Regions from separate parts of the Halomonas sp. IOP_14 genome, predicted to be linked through region 4. Evidence: riboswitches for the same ligand, from Rfam matches in the RefSeq annotation. Region 4 holds a riboswitch; each other region holds the start of a gene.
What was found. A riboswitch is a leader RNA that binds a small molecule or an ion and turns the genes downstream of it on or off. The one in region 4 is predicted to bind thiamine pyrophosphate.
Positions count from the first base shown of each region.

Region 1 (4,197 bases), on a different contig from region 4:
GCCTGGGGTTGTAAAGAGTGCTGTACAGAGGGCTGTAGAGAGGGGGCAGAGTGAGTATGCGTTGTCATCGTAGTAGCTTCCATCGAGTGGTTGATGACGCTACTTTACAGCCGGATCAGATCGAGATAATCAGCGTATTTTGCACATCACTGTTGCGTTATTGGCGATAATCCAATGTTTTGCTCCCAAATCGGCGGATCACCCCATGCCTCGGTGAGCAGGTCGATGAAGCGCTCCACCTTGGCGGGCAGGTAGCGCCGGGCGGGGTAGAGCGCGTGAACATCGAGCCGTACCGCTGGCTCATTAGTTAAGATGGGCACTAAATGCCCGCTGGCGATACTCTCTGTGACCAGAAAGCTGGGCTGCTGAGCGATGCCCAGGCCAGCTTCCGTGGCGTGGGTGAGTACATCGCCGTTATTGCTTTCCAGTGGGCCATTGACCGTCAATGACTGCGTGGCAATCTTCCAGTCAGCGCTCTGTTGGCCGCTGCGGTAGCGTAGGCAGTGGTGCTTGGCAAGGGCTTGAACGCTGTCGGGTTCACCGTGGTTGGCAAGATATTCAGGCGAGGCGCAAAACAGTAGGCGGCACCGCGTCAGTCGGCGCGCCACCAGGCTGGAGTCGGGCAGGCTGCCGATACGGATCGCTACGTCGTAACCCTCTTCCAGCAGGTCGACACGGCGGTCGTTCAAATCCAGGCGCACTTCCAGCGCCGGGTGAGTGTGCATAAATTGCGCGACGAGTGGCGCTAGGTAGCGGGTGCCAAAACTCATCGGCCCATTAACGCGCAGCCGCCCACGCACATCGCTGGTACCTTGGCCCACCTCGGCGGCGGCCTCATCGAGCGCTTGCAGTATCCCTTGGGCGCGGACTAGATAGCGTTCTCCGGCCTCAGTGAGATGTAGTCGTCGCGTGGTGCGTTGTATCAGTCGCGCGCCCAATGTCTCTTCCAGTGCCATGACCTGGCGGGATACGCGAGTGCGGGAAATATCCAGCGCTTCAGCAGCGCGGGTATAGCTACCCAACTCGGCTACCCGCACAAAAGCGACGATATGCTCTAACTGATTCATGACGCCGAATCGGCTTGGAAAATCTGAAAAGCGCGCGCTGCCTGGTAAGGGTCGGGCTGGCCACAAATGGCTGATATCACCGCTAAACCGTTCGCTCCCGCGCGCTGTACGCTAATCGCATGGCTGGCTTTCAGCCCGCCGATGGCCACGCTGGGCAGTGGGCACGCCTTGACCAGCGCAGCCAAGCCACCAAAGCCGATGGGCTGGGCGTGATCTTGTTTGCTCTCGGTGGCAAACACCGGGCCAATCCCGACATAATCGAGTAGCTCAAACGGAGAGACTTGCAGTTGGGCGATAGTATTGATCGACAGGCCGATAATCGCTTGCTCACCTAGCACCCGGCGCGCTTGCTGAACGGCTGCGTCGCTCTGACCGACATGCAGGCCATCTGCCTGGCTTTCTAGTGCCACCTGCAAACGGTCGTTAATGATCAGCGGGACACCGGTGCCCGCCAGAAGCGCTTTTAACCGTTTGGCTTGGGCAATCATCTGTTCGTCGCTGGCATGCTTGTCACGCAACTGCACGATGGTGACACCGCCTTTTACCGCTGCCTCAACCGTTTGTTCCAAACCATGCTCTTGGCAGAGCGTGGCATCGGTGACCAAGTAGAGCGATAGATCAAGCGGCATGGATTGCCTCCAGTTGGGCATAAGTAGTGAGGTCGTCAGGGGTGAGTTGATACAGCGCATCCAGCAGTGCCACTTGAAAGCTACCAGGCCCGTTGGCGTGGCTGCCCGCACGCTCTCCTGTGACCGCAAAGCAGGCCAGTGCGGCTACCGTTGCACCCAGTGGGGCGTCGCGGTTGGCAGCCACAAATCCCGCCACTAGCGCGCTCAGCCCACAGCCAAGCGTTGTTACGCGGGGCATCAAAGGATGGCCACCGTTAATGCGGTAGTGCTGTGTGCCGTCCGTCACCCAGTCGCTTTCACCGGTCATCGCGACAATACAGCCGTGTTTTTGCGCTAATGCTATTGCAGCGTCCACGGCTTGGTCGGTGGCGGCTGTGGCGTCCACGCCGCGGCCTTGGCTAGCTAAACCGTTAAGGGCAAGAATTTCAGACGCATTGCCACGAACCACGCTGGGTTTAGCGGCCAGCAGCTTCGCGCACAGCGTTTGGCGATAGCGCGTGGCGCCAACGGCGACGGGATCTAATACCCAGGGAATGGCATGCTGATCGGCAGTCGCTGTGGCGGTGAGCATAGCGTCAGCCCAGTGGGCAGAGATCGTACCGATATTAATCGACAGCCCCGCGGAGATAGCCGTGAATTCAGCCACTTCTTCAGGCGCATGCAGCATGGCGGGCGACGCGCCGGTGGCTAACAGCAGGTTGGCAGTGCTGTTCATGGCCACATAGTTGGTCATGCAGTGAACCAGCGGTGTCACTGAGCGCAGCGTCTCAAGGTAATCGCCAAGCGGGCGTAGGGTCATAGCATCCTCCCGGCAGGGAGGTGGTAAGCGTTACCACGACTCCCTACGCCGGTGTTATCCGGTTCAGGTTCAAAGGGTGCTTCTCAGCCCAACCGTAACGGAGGGCGCCCCTGTCGAGGGATTACTATCCTTGCCTGAAGTAGCCCTGTAAAGCCCCGGATGCGGACGATAGCAATCTAACGAAACGAAATACGCGTACCGTAGGTAAGCATTTCATCAGGTGTCATCGCTTTACCCTCGACCCCAATCATCTCGTCACCACACTGGTCGGCGAAGGTTAGCACGCCGTGGGTCAAGCCCAGTTGGCCCAGGGTATCGCGGATTTCGCCCGTGCCCAGAAAAGTACTGACGTGGCCCTTGTTATCGCTCAGCTCAGACACGCCGTTAGCATGGTGAAAACGCACTTTGTAGATTCCATCCATCGACTCGACTTCAACAATCGGCGAAAAACCGTTGTGAAGCGCATTGGAAAGCTGTTTTAGCGTCAGGTGGTCACCCAGCGTCATATCGATCGCACTCATGGAAAACTCCTGTGGACGCCTCAAAGGTGGGGCATCACTCATGTTGCGGGAACTGCTTTTTGTAAAGCTTATGAAGAATAAGTGTAGGGTTTTTGTTTAGTATTGCCAGTGCGCTTATCGGCACCTCGATACGACACTGCCTACGTGCTTGTAAGGGCTGTTATTATGGCCATAAAGCCCCCATGGTAAGCGGTACGTGAAGCTCAATGGATTCAATGATCAACATCAGCGATAGGAGAGCAAAATGAGTTTTCAAGGCGAGCAGCATCCTGGCGTCGTGGCTACGCCGCCCCAAACTCAAGGGTTTCGTTTAAACCACACCATGCTGCGGGTGAAAGACCCTGAGCAGGCATTGGCGTTCTACTCAAAAGTGTTTGGTATGCAGGTGATGCGGCGGCTGGATTTCGAAGAGATGCAGTTCTCGCTCTACTTCCTGGCCAACCTGGAACCCAGCGACAGCGTTCCGGACGATGCGCAAGCGCGTACCGCCTGGACGTTTAGCCAGAAAGGGCTGCTGGAGCTGACCCACAACTGGGGGACTGAAGACCAGGAAGATTTCGCCTATCACGATGGCAATGCCGAACCCCAGGGCTTTGGGCATATCTGCTTCAACGTACCGGATTTGGCAGCGGCCCAGGCGTGGTTCGACGAGCATGACGTCACCTTCGTCAAACGCTCCGATCAGGGCAAGATGAAAGATGTTATCTTCGTTAAAGACCCGGACGGCTACTGGATCGAAGTGATTCAGGCAGACCTGATGGTGGGGAAGAGCGACTCTTGAGGCACGCCAATGGCTGAACTACTGTTCCGGCTGCGCCATGTGACCGACGAAGAGGCCATGGAGGTGCGTGACCTGCTCGCTGCCCATGGCTTTGATACCTATGAAACCCAGGCGGGCTTTTTCCGCCTGGGCGTTGACGCGATTTGGCTGCGCAATCCACATCAGCACGACGCTGCCATCGCGGCGTTAGAGGCCTACCAGGCGGAGCGCCTTGAGCGCGCCCAACGCGAGCACCAGGCGGCGGTTGAGCGGGGTGACGCGGAGACGCTGTGGCGTCGTTTGGCCGCTCACCCGGTGCAGGTCGTGTTAGTACTGCTAGCAGTGGGGCTTATTGCCGCCCTTACGCTGCTGCCGTTCCTGGGTATGTCGCGAAGCTAAGCGGCTGGCAGATGGCCGCGTT
Region 1 is NZ_JAINWD010000025.1:70,562-74,758, forward strand. It holds gene K7H09_RS16460 (DoxX family protein) at 1-68, opposite strand, end outside; gene K7H09_RS16465 (LysR family transcriptional regulator) at 147-1,067, opposite strand; gene thiE (thiamine phosphate synthase) at 1,064-1,696, opposite strand; gene thiM (hydroxyethylthiazole kinase) at 1,686-2,495, opposite strand; TPP riboswitch at 2,519-2,617, opposite strand; gene K7H09_RS16480 (hypothetical protein) at 2,672-3,016, opposite strand; gene gloA (lactoylglutathione lyase) at 3,261-3,797, shown strand; gene K7H09_RS16490 (DUF6164 family protein) at 3,807-4,175, shown strand; gene K7H09_RS16495 (cupin domain-containing protein) at 4,172-4,197, opposite strand, start outside.
Region 1: linked by a shared signal. The riboswitch ahead of thiM (hydroxyethylthiazole kinase) and the one ahead of K7H09_RS05365 (NUDIX hydrolase) in region 4 are both predicted to bind thiamine pyrophosphate.

Region 2 (4,197 bases), on a different contig from region 4:
TGGGTGTACAAGAAGCTCTCCTGGTGATGGTACAAACACCATTTGGCCATGATCGAGCCGCCGCGGCTGACAATGCCGGTGACCCGCTTGGCGGTGAGCGGCACATAGCGCAGCAGTACGCCCGCGTGAATGGTGAAGTAGTCCACGCCCTGTTCGGCCTGCTCGATCAGCGTATCGCGGAAGACTTCCCAGGTGAGGTCTTCGGCCACGCCTTTGACCTTTTCCAGCGCCTGATAGATAGGCACTGTGCCAATCGGCACCGGCGAGTTGCGCAAAATCCACTCGCGGGTTTCGTGGATGTTCTGCCCAGTGGAGAGATCCATAATGGTGTCCGCGCCCCAGCGGATGCCCCAGGTCATCTTATCTACCTCTTCTTCGATAGAAGAAGTCACCGCTGAGTTACCCAGATTACCGTTAATTTTGACCAGGAAATTACGGCCAATAATCATCGGCTCGCTTTCTGGGTGGTTGATGTTATTGGGAATAATCGCCCGCCCTCTGGCGACTTCATCACGCACAAACTCAGGGGTGATTTCTTCCGGCAGGCTGGCGCCAAAGCTCTGGCCTTTGTGCTGATGGCCCAGAATGCGCTCTACTTCAGCGGTACCTAGCGCTTGACGGCGCTGGTTTTCGCGCAAGGCGATAAACTCCATTTCCGGGGTGATAATGCCCTGGCGGGCGTAGTGCAGCTGGGTCACGTTCTTGCCCGGTTTTGCTCGGCGTGGTGTGCGGGTTAGATCAAAGCGCAGCTGGGCAAGCGTCGGGTCGTTGGCGCGGCGGTTGCCGTAATCAGACGTGGGGCCTGATAGAAATTCGGTATCGTCACGCTCTTCAATCCAGGCTCGGCGTAGTTCCGGCAGACCGCGGCGCAGGTCATTGTTAGCATCCGGATCGCTATAGGGGCCTGAAGTGTCGTACACCAGCAGTGGCGGGTTCTCTTCATCAATGCCGGTGGTTTTGGTCGGCGACAGTGAAATTTCCCGGAACGGCACACGGATATCCGGGCGCGAACCTTCGATATATACCTTACGTGAGCCGGGCAGCGGCGCAATGGCGGCGGCATCGACCTGGGCGGTTTCGGCTAAAAAGTGGCTGGTTTTGCTTGTTACGGTCTTAGTCATTACTGTCGTTTCCTTGTGTTGTTTTGCTGAATTAGTGGGTGAGGTCTTGGTCTATCAGCTCTAGGCCCATCTGCCAGAAGTCGATTTCCAGGCGGGTGGCGTCGCGGAAGATCTTGCTCAGTTCGGCAAAGCGGGCGGAGGTAATGTCGGCAAGGCGGATATTCAGCCATTCAAGCTCCGCCTGCATGGCGGCCTGAAACTCCTCGCCTTCGTACATGGCTATCCAGGCGTCGTAAGGGTTTTGCGCGCCGCGCAGGGTGGAAGGCTGGGCGTTTAGCCAGTTGGCGATTTCGCCGTAGCCCACCAGGCAGGGGGCTAGCGCCACGTGCAAATCCAGCAGGTCGCCGCGGTTGCCGGTATCCAATACATAGCGGGTGTAAGCCAGGGTGGCCCTGGCTTCGGGAAGCTCCACCAGTTCTTGCTCGGAAATCCCCCACTCCTGACAAAAGCCCACGTGCAGGCCCAACTCCACATCCACAATGGCTTTCAAGCCTTCGTGGGCCTGGCGCAGATCGGCGAGTGTGGGGCTTTTATAAGCAGCCAGCGCGTAGGCACGGGCGAAGTGAATCAAAAACAGGTAATCCTGCTTTAAATAGTGGCGAAACGACGCCTCAGACAACGTGGCGGTGCCCAATTGGCGCACAAAATCGTGCTCAATATAGGCGCGCCAATCGTCTTGGCAGGCGGTGGTGAGATCAGTAAAGCGGTAGCCCATGATGCCTCCGGTGGTAATGATCCGGAGGGGGGGGCGAAAAAGATCGAGGGAGTGGCGCAGAAGGGCAGCGTGCGATCGTGAGAGAGCAGCCGTGGCCATCGCTTGATCCCTACGCCGGTACCCTCGCTGCGAACTTGTGTAAGTAGCAGCGCATTAGCCGGATCAGGTTCTGCGGGATCAGCGCTCGGCAGCATTAATTGCTACGCCCTGCGCCATCTCAGCCGGATTTCACCGGCACCCCGTCAAGCTGTTCGTTGGTGGAGTGTAGGAGGCGGGTGGGGGAGATGCAAGGGTGTATGACATGGAAAGTTATCGGGAAACAATTTATTAGCATCATTACAGCGATGAGAGTTTAGGTGCTGTAATGGCGTTTCATGGCATCGGTACGTGAATTATTATACAGTTGAGTAACAAGTGGCTGTTTTACAGCCACTGCTATTTCGAATGTGAACCGTAGGAAGTTGCATGACCAACACGAACTCGATTTTAGGCGTCTATCTCAGTGATTCGCTCGACTTTGATGCCATTTATGGTAACGCCTTGCGCGATGAAGCGAGTGATGTCGTCCTGCGCCATCCCCATGAGATCGATAACCCCGAAGATGTGCGTTTTGCGATCTGCTGGTTGCCCAATGACGAGGCTTTCGAGAGCTATCCTAATCTTGAGCTGGCGATGTCTATCGGTGCCGGTGTTGATGCCCTGCTGGCGCATCCTGGCCTGAGCGATGAAGTACATATCGCCCGGGTGCGGGATCCACATCAGGCCGACTTGATGGCGGGTTTTGCCGCGCATGAGGTGCTCCATCGTGAGCGTGAGTTCACCACCCTGGAGCAAAATGCTGCCAAGGCGCATTGGGCGCCATTGACGATGCGCGCGCCAGCATCAAGAAAGGTGGCGGTGCTGGGACACGGCACCATGGGGCGCGCCGTGGTGAAAGCGGTGGCCGCGCTTGGCTTTTCTGTACACGTAGCCTGCCGCAGCGAGCCACAAGCCCCGGTTGAAGGCGTGACCTATCTGACAGGTGACGGGGCTGTCATGGCGGCAGCGGATGGCGCCGATTATCTGATCAATGTGCTGCCACTGACGGCTACCACTGAAAACGTGCTTAACAAGGCGCTGTTCGCGAAGCTCGCCAAAGACGCTTGGTTGGTGCAGATCGGTCGGGGTGAGCACTTGGTCGAGGACGATCTTCTCCTAGCGCTCGAACACGGCCATTTGGGTGGGGCGAGCCTGGATGTGTTCCGTGCAGAGCCGCTGCCTGCGGATCATCCCTTCTGGCAGCATGAGTGCCTACGCATCACGCCACACATTGCTAGTGATTCGTTGCCAGAGGTGGTCGCAGGGCAGGTTGTCGACACCGCCCGCGCCCTTCGCGATGGGCAGCCGCTTGCCATGGGCGTTGATCGGGCGCGCGGTTACTGACGTAAACGCTAACCACGTTGCATGACAATCACTTTGCTGCAAAGGAACACCTGATGAGTCTCAATAAGTCTCAACGCACCACGACGAGCAACGCCGAACAAGAAACCCGCATCGCGCTGGCAGCCTGCTATCGTCTGGCCGCCCACTATCGCATGACGGATCTGATCTACACCCATATTACCGCGCGGGTGCCTGGTGAGAAGGGACGTTTCCTGATCAACCCTTACGGTTGGCGTTGGGAGGAGATTACGGCTTCTTCGCTGGTGAAGATTGACGTTGATGGCCATAAGATTGATAACAGCCCAGAACAAGTGAATCCGGCTGGTTTCACCATCCATTCCGCGATTCATACTGCTAGCCACCATGCGGCCTGGGTGATGCATACTCACACGCGCGCTGGCGTGGCGGTGTCGTCGCTGGAGTCGGGCCTTGAAACACGGCTTAACCAGATTGCGCTGCAGTTTCACGAACGGGTGTCTTACCACGATTATGAAGGCATTGCCCTGAACCTGGCTGAGCGTGAGCGAATAGTGGCAAGCCTTGGCGACAACCCCGCATTGGTGTTGCGTAACCATGGCCTGCTGACGACCGGTGCGTCGGCTGCAGAGATGTTCAACAATATGTTTTATCTTGAGCGTGCCTGTGAGCTACAGGTGGCGGCGCAGTCTACTGGCCAGCCCTTACGGCTGGTGCCAGAAGAGGTGGCGCGCCACGTGGCGCGCCAATACGACCAGACTATTCATGAAGACGGCGATCTTGAACTCGAATGGGCCGCGCACCTGCGCACGCTTGAGGCGCTGGATCCAAGCTATAAAGACTAAATCGGCGCGGTTGCCAGCACGGCAAGCAAGCCAGTATCAGAACTATACGAATATCAATACAAGCAAAAAGGGGCTGCTGGACGGCCCCTTTTCGGTTATACCACGTCCTGAATTAGCG
Region 2 is NZ_JAINWD010000040.1:40,087-44,283, forward strand. It holds gene thiC (phosphomethylpyrimidine synthase ThiC) at 1-1,121, opposite strand, end outside; gene tenA (thiaminase II) at 1,153-1,836, opposite strand; TPP riboswitch at 1,926-2,088, opposite strand; gene K7H09_RS19845 (NAD(P)-dependent oxidoreductase) at 2,302-3,258, shown strand; gene K7H09_RS19850 (class II aldolase/adducin family protein) at 3,312-4,079, shown strand.
Region 2: linked by a shared signal. The riboswitch ahead of tenA (thiaminase II) and the one ahead of K7H09_RS05365 (NUDIX hydrolase) in region 4 are both predicted to bind thiamine pyrophosphate.

Region 3 (4,197 bases), on a different contig from region 4:
GTATTAACGTGCCAATCCCCGTACCGGTCGCTTACTTTAGTTTCACCGGGTCAAGGGCTTCAAAGCTGGGCGATTTAGGGCCCAATGGTAAGCAGGCGATTGCATTCTGGACACAAACAAAAACCGTAACGGCACGTTGGTTTGAACCCGAGAATGTTTCCAGTGGTATCAATAGCACGATTTCACTGGGTTAAAAAAGTGGCGCTAACTGGCTCCGCTTAAGCGGGGCCAGTTGCTAACGAGGTCGGTTAACCGCTTGGCAGATCAAGCCAGGTGGCTGGCTTAAAAGTTGTCAAACAGCGGAAGGCTCTCTTCAAGCAGCTGTTCAATGGGGCCGAGCTGGCTTTCATGCAATACTAACAGCGACTCCTTACCCATAAAGTGTTCAGCGGGGGGGACGAGCAGAGCAAACTCACCCTCTTCAAGGTGAAACTCATGTATTTCGCGCATTCCCAGCGGAGTTACACACTGCGTGCAGCGGTAGGTGTCATCTTCGCCATAAATCAGCCGATGGTACATTTTAAACAGCGTATATAGTGCCAAACCACCCTCAAAGGCTGGCCAGCGCGCAGGGGTCTCGCGAATATCGTTGGTAAGGTCTTGCCCTTCGGCTTCGGCGTCTGCAATTGCATTGGCAAGCGGGGCGGCAAGAATGGCGCTGTTGTCGGCAGGTAACGGCGTGTTGTGCTTAGAAGCGTGTTCAAAATCTTGTACAGCGCGCTTAAAGTCAGGAACGCCATCAAGAGTATAGTCGACATGCTGGAGGTCTTCGGGCTCACAGCCGCCATTTTCCCAGCCATGAATGACGCGAAGTGTCATTTGACCCCGTGTCATTGGGCGGGCAAGCAGCATATGTAGCATTATACGAATGTGCAGCTGACGCTCATCGGTATCATTTTCAAATGCTCGGTAAGGGTCAGTAAACAGCTCGTTTAGACGACCGGGGGTATGTTCCTTGGCTTCGTTATGGCTCATGACAGTGTCCCTTTGAACGAACTGTTTATTAAGAGTAGCGCATGTTTTTTTGTCACAGAACGAATCTTCAGTATGGCGAGTAGGGCGGCTGAATAAAAGCCTCTTAATTCAGCTTTTTGTTACACAACCGCTAAGCCGTTTTTATGAGATGGCTAAACTTAACAAGAAAGAGGTGAGCATGTCTTCATCATTAAGTCGTTTTAACGTGCCTGAAACATTGGATGACCTGCCTGACGATATTCGCAGTACCATTTTGACCGTTCAGGGTAAAGCGGGTTTTGTGCCCAATGTCTTTCTGATGTTGGCCCATCGCCCTGCTGAATTTCGTGCTTTTTTTGCCTATCACGATGCGTTGATGGAGCGCGAATCAGATACCCTCACCAAAGCCGAAAAAGAGATGATTGTAGTGGCTACCAGCGCACGTAATCGCTGCCTATATTGTGTGGTTGCTCACGGGGCACTGGTGCGCATTTACAGTAAAGACCCGCTACTCGCTGACCAAGTGGCGATCAACCATCGGGTGGCGCCGATTAGCGAGCGCCACCGGGTGATGCTCGATTTCGCCATGCACTGTGCCATCGATGTGGGTGAAATGACTGATGAATGGCTTGCCCGCCTGCTGGAAGTAGGCTTTAGCCAAGAGGATTGCTGGGATATAGGCGCGATCGCGGCGTTTTTTGGCTTGTCGAATCGGTTGGTTACCCTGGCAGGTACGCCACCCAATGAGGAGTTCTACCTGATGGGGCGAGTGCCTCGCTAAGAGGCGACCAGCGCACCTTAACTTTACTAAGCTATGATTTTGATTGAGAATAGTTCTTGAGACAGCGCTTCGAAAAGTACCCAAAAACGTACTTAGAAAAAGCGCTTAGCAAAACACCTACATTCACTGTCGCCAGGGGAGCCCTGCATAAAAGGGCTGAGATGCGGCTACGCAGACCCTGGAACCTGATCCGGTTCGTACCGGCGGAGGAAGTGCGACATGCTTTACCTAACGTTAGCCGTGCTTGGTGCGGCGCTGTGCTGCTTTGCTTACTTAGGCCTCCGGGCTCGCTGGGTGAATGGCCCACTTGATGACTATGTCACCGCCCGTAACTCGCAAACGGCATCTACCCTGGGGCTCTCCTTCCTTGCCTCCGGCATGGGCGCATGGATTCTCTTTGCTCCTCCTGAAATCGGCGCCTTTGTTGGCCCGCTGGCCCTGGCAGGCTATGCATTAGGCTCTGCGCTGCCGTTTATCGTCTTGGGGCTGTATGGGCCGAAGATTCGCCGGGCGCTGCCCGAGGGGCGCAGCATCGCCGAGTTTGCCGAAGCGTGCTATGGCCCTGGTGTAAGGCGCTGGGTAACGCTGGTATCAATCGCCTATATGGCGTGCTTTTTAGCTGCCGAGCTAACCGCTATTGGCGCCATTACCGCGCTGCTTTCCGATGTGCCCCCCGCACTGGTGATTATTGGCGTGGCGCTTACCACGCTCATCTATACTGCGGCAGGTGGTCTACGGGCCAGCCTTGCCACTGACCGTTGGCAGGCGTGGTTGTTACTGGTACTGCTGTGTGTGGTCGGTGGCATGGCCCTATGGCGGCTTCCCACTATTCCCAACGAGGCTGCGCTTCCTGCCATTCCCATCACCAGTGCGCTCAGCGTAGCGTTAACGCTAGTGATCGCGGTTACCGCGGCCAATCTCTTCCATCAAGGCTATTGGCAGCGCGTGTGGGCCGCTCAAGACGATCAAAGCCTGGGGCGCGGGGCATGGTTAGGTGGCGCAATGACGGTAGTCGTCGTCATGGTGATTGGTGGTCTGGGTGTATTGGCCGCGATGAGTGGTGTGCCATTAGGCGAGCCGCCGATGCCATTTTTTGCCCTGTTAAGTGATGCTCCTGTTTGGCTGACGCTACCCGCCTTGGTATTAGCGGTGACCTTGGTGGCCTCCAGCGTTGATACGCTGCAAAATGGTATTGCCTCGTTGGTGGTCGCGCGCAGCGAGCAGCAGGGCGTATCACTGGTGGCTGCCCGCTGGGTGACAGTGGTAGTAATGGTACCGGTGGTATTAATTGCCTTGCAGGGGTTGTCAGTACTGCGTCTGTTTTTGATTGCCGACCTGCTGTGTGCTGCCATTGTGGTACCTGTGCTGTTGGGCCTGTGGCAACGAATGACGCCACTGGCCGCCATTGTAGGTGGCATCGCGGGGCTGCTGGGTGCCATTCTCCCAGGGTGGTTAAGCCAAGGAAGCTTGGTCGCCGGGATGGTGGCCGCCAGTTTTCCGGGCAGTGTCCCTACCTTGGGGCCATTCGTCGGGGCGTTAATCGCCTCAACGCTGGTGAGTGTGCTGTTAGCCTACTTAACGCTAGCTATTCGCAAGGACATCCATGATTCGAACTCTTCTGACTACCCCTGAAGGTGAGACCCACGAGGGGGATGAAAGCCTGTTGGCTGTCTGGCAGGCGACGCCTGGCAGCCATATCTGGATCGATATGCAGGGCGAGTCCCAACAAAGCGAGCGGGCGATTTTAGAGGCGTTTGAGTTTCACCCCATGGCGATTCAAGATGCCCACAAAGAGCGCCATCCGCCAAAAATTGAAGAGTTTGATAATCACACCTTGATTATTTATCGTGGCATCTCCTCCTTTGATGCCGAACTAAACTATCTGCCTCAACAGGTCTGTTTCTTTGTGGGGGAGCGATTTCTGGTCACCCTCCATCCCGGCCAAGCGCTCTCCATAGAACGGCTATTCAACGAGCACGGTAAAGCCTTGCTGGCCCATTCGCCGGAACATGTCGCGCTGCGGGTGATGTATATTTCTGCGGGCTTTTATATCGATAGCCTGCTTGAGTTCGAAACGGCGTTAAGCGATCTGGAAGACGAGCTGCTGGAAAATGGTAATGATGTGCTAATGCGCAAGATCATCACTTACCGTTCCCGGCTGGTTAAAATGCGCCGCATCTTTAGCTACCACCAGGGGATTACCCAAGAACTCACCGCTTATGACTATGAGCATTTACCGCGGGAAGAGAGCGAAACCCTGCACGCCATCAACGATGTAGCGGATCGCTTCGAACGCCTCTACACATTGACCCAAATGTACTACGACATTTGCGGTGACCTAATCGATGGCTATATCTCTATTTCCTCCCACCAGCTAAATATCACCATGCGGGTGCTCACGGTGATTACCGCGATTTTTGTGCCGCTCACGTTTATTGCCGGGATTTACGGTATGAACTTCG
Region 3 is NZ_JAINWD010000001.1:77,902-82,098, forward strand. It holds gene K7H09_RS00345 (CoA-acylating methylmalonate-semialdehyde dehydrogenase) at 1-194, shown strand, start outside; gene K7H09_RS00350 (hypothetical protein) at 283-975, opposite strand; gene K7H09_RS00355 (peroxidase-related enzyme) at 1,154-1,735, shown strand; TPP riboswitch at 1,860-1,965, shown strand; gene K7H09_RS00360 (sodium:solute symporter family transporter) at 1,955-3,367, shown strand; gene corA (magnesium/cobalt transporter CorA) at 3,339-4,197, shown strand, end outside.
Region 3: linked by a shared signal. The riboswitch ahead of K7H09_RS00360 (sodium:solute symporter family transporter) and the one ahead of K7H09_RS05365 (NUDIX hydrolase) in region 4 are both predicted to bind thiamine pyrophosphate.

Region 4 (4,197 bases):
GGGTTCATTAAACAGGTTAATAACCTTAAACAGGGCTGTTCTATGTGAGTCTGTGCTAGACAGGCCTGTTCTAGTCAATTAAGGGCGCGTAAACTAGCACGCCTTTTCCATGATCCCGGCTTGCCCATGAGTGATGCATCTTACCGTGACGCTATCTTTTCGACACCCCTTGACCGAGTCGCGCGGTTCTCTTTCGACGAAAAGGTGGTCGCCTGCTTTCCTGACATGATCCGCCGATCGGTACCCGGCTACGGGCAAATTCTTGGCATGTTGAGCTTAATTGCCCAGCGCCACCTGCGCCATGGCGCCCATGTCTATGATCTAGGCTGTTCGCTGGGCGCTTCCGGCCTTGCGCTGGCAGGGGCGCTGGCGCCTGACGCCTTTCGCTATACGGGCGTTGACCTATCGCCCGCCATGGTCGCCCAGGCTCGGCAAACCTTTGCTGACGAGTGCCCAGCGTACGCTATGCAGGTCGAAGAAGCCGACATTCGTACCCTCGAGTATGCATCTTCGGGCATGATCATTCTCAATTTTACCCTACAGTTTCTACCCGCCGCCGACCGCGATGCACTACTGGCGCGGCTTTATGCAGCGCTGGAACCCGGCGGCGTGCTGATTCTCTCGGAGAAAACCGTCGACGCCGACGAGCGCGACAACGCCTGGCGGGTAGAACGCTACCACGATTTCAAGCGCGCCAATGGCTACAGTGATCTGGAAATCAGCCAGAAGCGCACCGCTCTTGAGAACGTACTGGTGCCGGATACCCTCGATGCACTTCATGGTCGTTTGAAACAAGCAGGTTTTCCACGTTCGATGACCTGGTTCCAGTACCTTAACTTTGCCTCGCTGATTGCGTTTAAGGAGGGTTAAAGGTGGCGCCACTACCCGACGATCATCGCGCAATTTATCAGGCGTTTTTAGATCAAGCTACGCTTGATGCCTCACTAACGCCCTGGTTAGCGAAGCTTCCCGAGCAGTTAGCTCACGGGCTTGACCGTAACCGCCACGGCGATTTATCCGCCTGGGAAAAAGCCGTGGCCAAGCTTCCGGTGCTGCCCGCCGAGCGGCGCGTGGATTTAAACAGCGACACCGTCAGCGTTGATCTCGATCTTAGCGATAGCCAGCAGCGCCAATGCTTTAACCTGCTTAGAAAGCTTGCCCCATGGCGTAAAGGCCCTTTTCAGCTAGGCGGCATTTATATCGACACCGAGTGGCGCTCTGACTGGAAGTGGCAAAGAGTGGCGCCACACCTGGCACCGCTAAAATATCGCAAAGTGCTCGATGTGGGTGGCGGCAGCGGTTACCACGCTTGGCGGATGGCCGGGGCAGGTGCTGCTTTTGTGCTAATCATCGACCCTTCGCCACGTTTCTACTGGCAGTTTCAGGCAGTACGCCACTTTGTGGGTGATGCGGATGGCGGCAAAACGCAGTTTTTACCCGTGGGCATTGAAGATGTGCCTGAGAATCTGGGCTTTTTCGATACGGTATTTTCCATGGGCGTGCTCTACCATCGCCCTGCCCCGTTGGAACATCTTCAGCAGCTAAAAGCCGCGTTAGTTCCGGGCGGCGAGCTGGTGCTAGAAACCCTGGTAGTCGAAGGCGACGAGCAGACCGTATTTGTGCCCGGCGAACGTTACGCCGCCATGCCCAACGTCTACTTCCTGCCCTCTTCTCAAGCACTCTGCCACTGGCTGGAGCGCTGCGGCTTTACCAACGTGCGCGTGGTCGATGAAGCCGTTACCACGTTAGACGAGCAGCGCTCGACGGAGTGGATGACCTACCAATCGTTGGCTGATTTTCTCGACCCCAACGACCGCACCCGCACCATTGAAGGCTACCCTGCACCGCGGCGGGCGGTGATTTTGGCGAATAAGCCGGGCCAATTAGCCGTTAGCCGTTAGCCGTTAGCCGTTAGCCAAGTGTGCGAAGAAGGTGTCAAAACCGCCCCGGCGTCCGCCAAGCCGCCGCATTGAATTGCCCCCCAAATATTGACTTATACTAAAACTCATAGTAACAGTAACTTTTCCGAGGGGTGCCTGTTATTCAGGCTGAGATGGAGTTATCCAAACCCTTTGAACCTGATCCGGCTGATACCGGCGTAGGAACGGACATAAACCATATATGAATCTGTTTTGACACCTACGCCTGTATTATCCGAATCTCAATGCAGGAGTGTATCGTGTCGCAAGGTAACTCAACGCCCGCTAACGCATCTACGCTCAGTAGTACCTCCCCTTTTAACACGTCTGATAAAAACCGCCTGAACTCCGTACTTGCCAAGCCACGCTTGGCAGCAATCGCCGTAACTCTGCGTAATAATGAAGTTCTCCTCGTCCAACGCAGTAAAGAACCTCAACGGGGCACTTGGGGCTTCCCCGGAGGATCAGTGGAACCGGGAGAAAGCCTACATTGTGCAGCAAAGCGCGAATTAATGGAGGAAACCGGTATCACAGCATTGGTAGGACCGTTAATTGATGTAGTAGAAGTAATCGGATATGACCCAGAGGGAAGTCACCACCACTTCGCCTTGGTTGCCCTTTTATGTCACTACGTTGATGGCGAGCTACGGCCTGGTGATGATGCTGCGGACTGCCGCTGGGCGAAAGTTATAAACGGAAAACTCAACTTCAATGAAGCCTTAGCTGATCACGTCGCAGATACTGTCGTGAAAGCCTTTAATTTGCACAGTTTGATCGTCAAAGAAAAATCAAACGCGATTCACAGCTCCAATTCAGCTTTTTAAACTACTCGCCATCATTCGTATCAGCAAAATACGCCTCTTTGTCCACCGAAAGAGATGAATATAATGATGCACAAACATTATACGAATTTCACCAGCCTCTACAGAGATACACTGCATAAAATCTGCTTTGAATATGAATATGTTAACTCACCTAGAGGAAATAAAGAGCGAGAACTCATTGGCTTCAATATCCGACTCGACAATCCTCCTGATCGTTTTTGTCTAAGCAAAATACGCAAACAAAATATTGTTTTTAATTATGCAGAAGCGTTATGGTATTTATCAGGTAAAAACGACTTAGCATTTATTTCCTGGTACGCCCCTTCAATGCAACGCTACAGCCCAGATGGTATAAGCTTACCTGGTACTGGTTACGGAGCTCGTCTTAAAAACTTTGGTGCAGACACGCTCGATCAAATCGAACGAGTGATTGATATCATTAAAAATGACGATCCCGACAGTAAGCGCGCTGTCCTTCAAATATTTAGTGCGGAAGAAGATCTTTATCGACGCAATATCGACGTTTCATGTACCTTGGGTCTTCAGTTGCTACTCCGCGAAGAAAAGTTGAACATGGTCAGCTATATGCGTGCAAATGATGCCTACGTTGGCATGCTGAACGATATTTTCTCTTTTACTTTCTTGCAAGAGTATATTGCTGCCCGCATAGGCTGCAAAATCGGTCACTACACACATCAAGTTGGTTCTATTCACGTCTATGAAAGCACACATGAGCGTGCGCTTGAACTTTTGAATAGTAATGAAACTATACCCCAGCCAGGCACAGTACCTTTAATGCCAATTGGCACCTCCCCGACTACCATACGCAAACTATTGGAATATGAGTCAGAGATCCGTAGCGGCTTGTTGACGTTTAATGATATGGCTAATCTTAACCTAACGACGTATTGGCGAGATGTGCTGATGTTGTTCTGGATCTATCGCCAAATCAAGATAGGGAATGCGCTGCCTCAAAAGGCGTTAGAGATAATTAACCCCTACTATCAACCGTTTCTTATTAATCGCTGGGGATAGTACAAGCATTCATACATGAGCAAATATTAGGGGATTTATTTTTATGAATACTAATTGGACTGAACAAAATATCGCCGAGCTTTTTGACGCTTATGATGATTGGGTGGAGAATGCTTTTGGCTATCAACCACTCATCGCGGAGTTAACCTGCTCTTATGGCAAGGGAATTAGTGTATTGGACTACGGCTGTGGCAGCGGCAAAGTGTCCAGAAGATTAAGAGACGACGGATTCGACTATGTCACCGGTGTTGACATCTCTTCAACAATGATTGAAAAAGCAATATCCGCAGGCACTAACCGTCTTCGCTTTGAGCAAATCCATGGTCCAAATTTGCCATTTCCTGATAACAGTTTTGAAGCTGTCATTAGTTGTTTTCTGTTTATTAACATTCCCGAAAGACGTGAACTAGTACGCATCA
Region 4 is NZ_JAINWD010000004.1:177,097-181,293, forward strand. It holds gene cmoA (carboxy-S-adenosyl-L-methionine synthase CmoA) at 127-870, shown strand; gene cmoB (tRNA 5-methoxyuridine(34)/uridine 5-oxyacetic acid(34) synthase CmoB) at 873-1,901, shown strand; TPP riboswitch at 2,019-2,122, shown strand; gene K7H09_RS05365 (NUDIX hydrolase) at 2,180-2,743, shown strand; gene K7H09_RS05370 (thymidylate synthase) at 2,807-3,778, shown strand; gene K7H09_RS05375 (class I SAM-dependent methyltransferase) at 3,822-4,197, shown strand, end outside.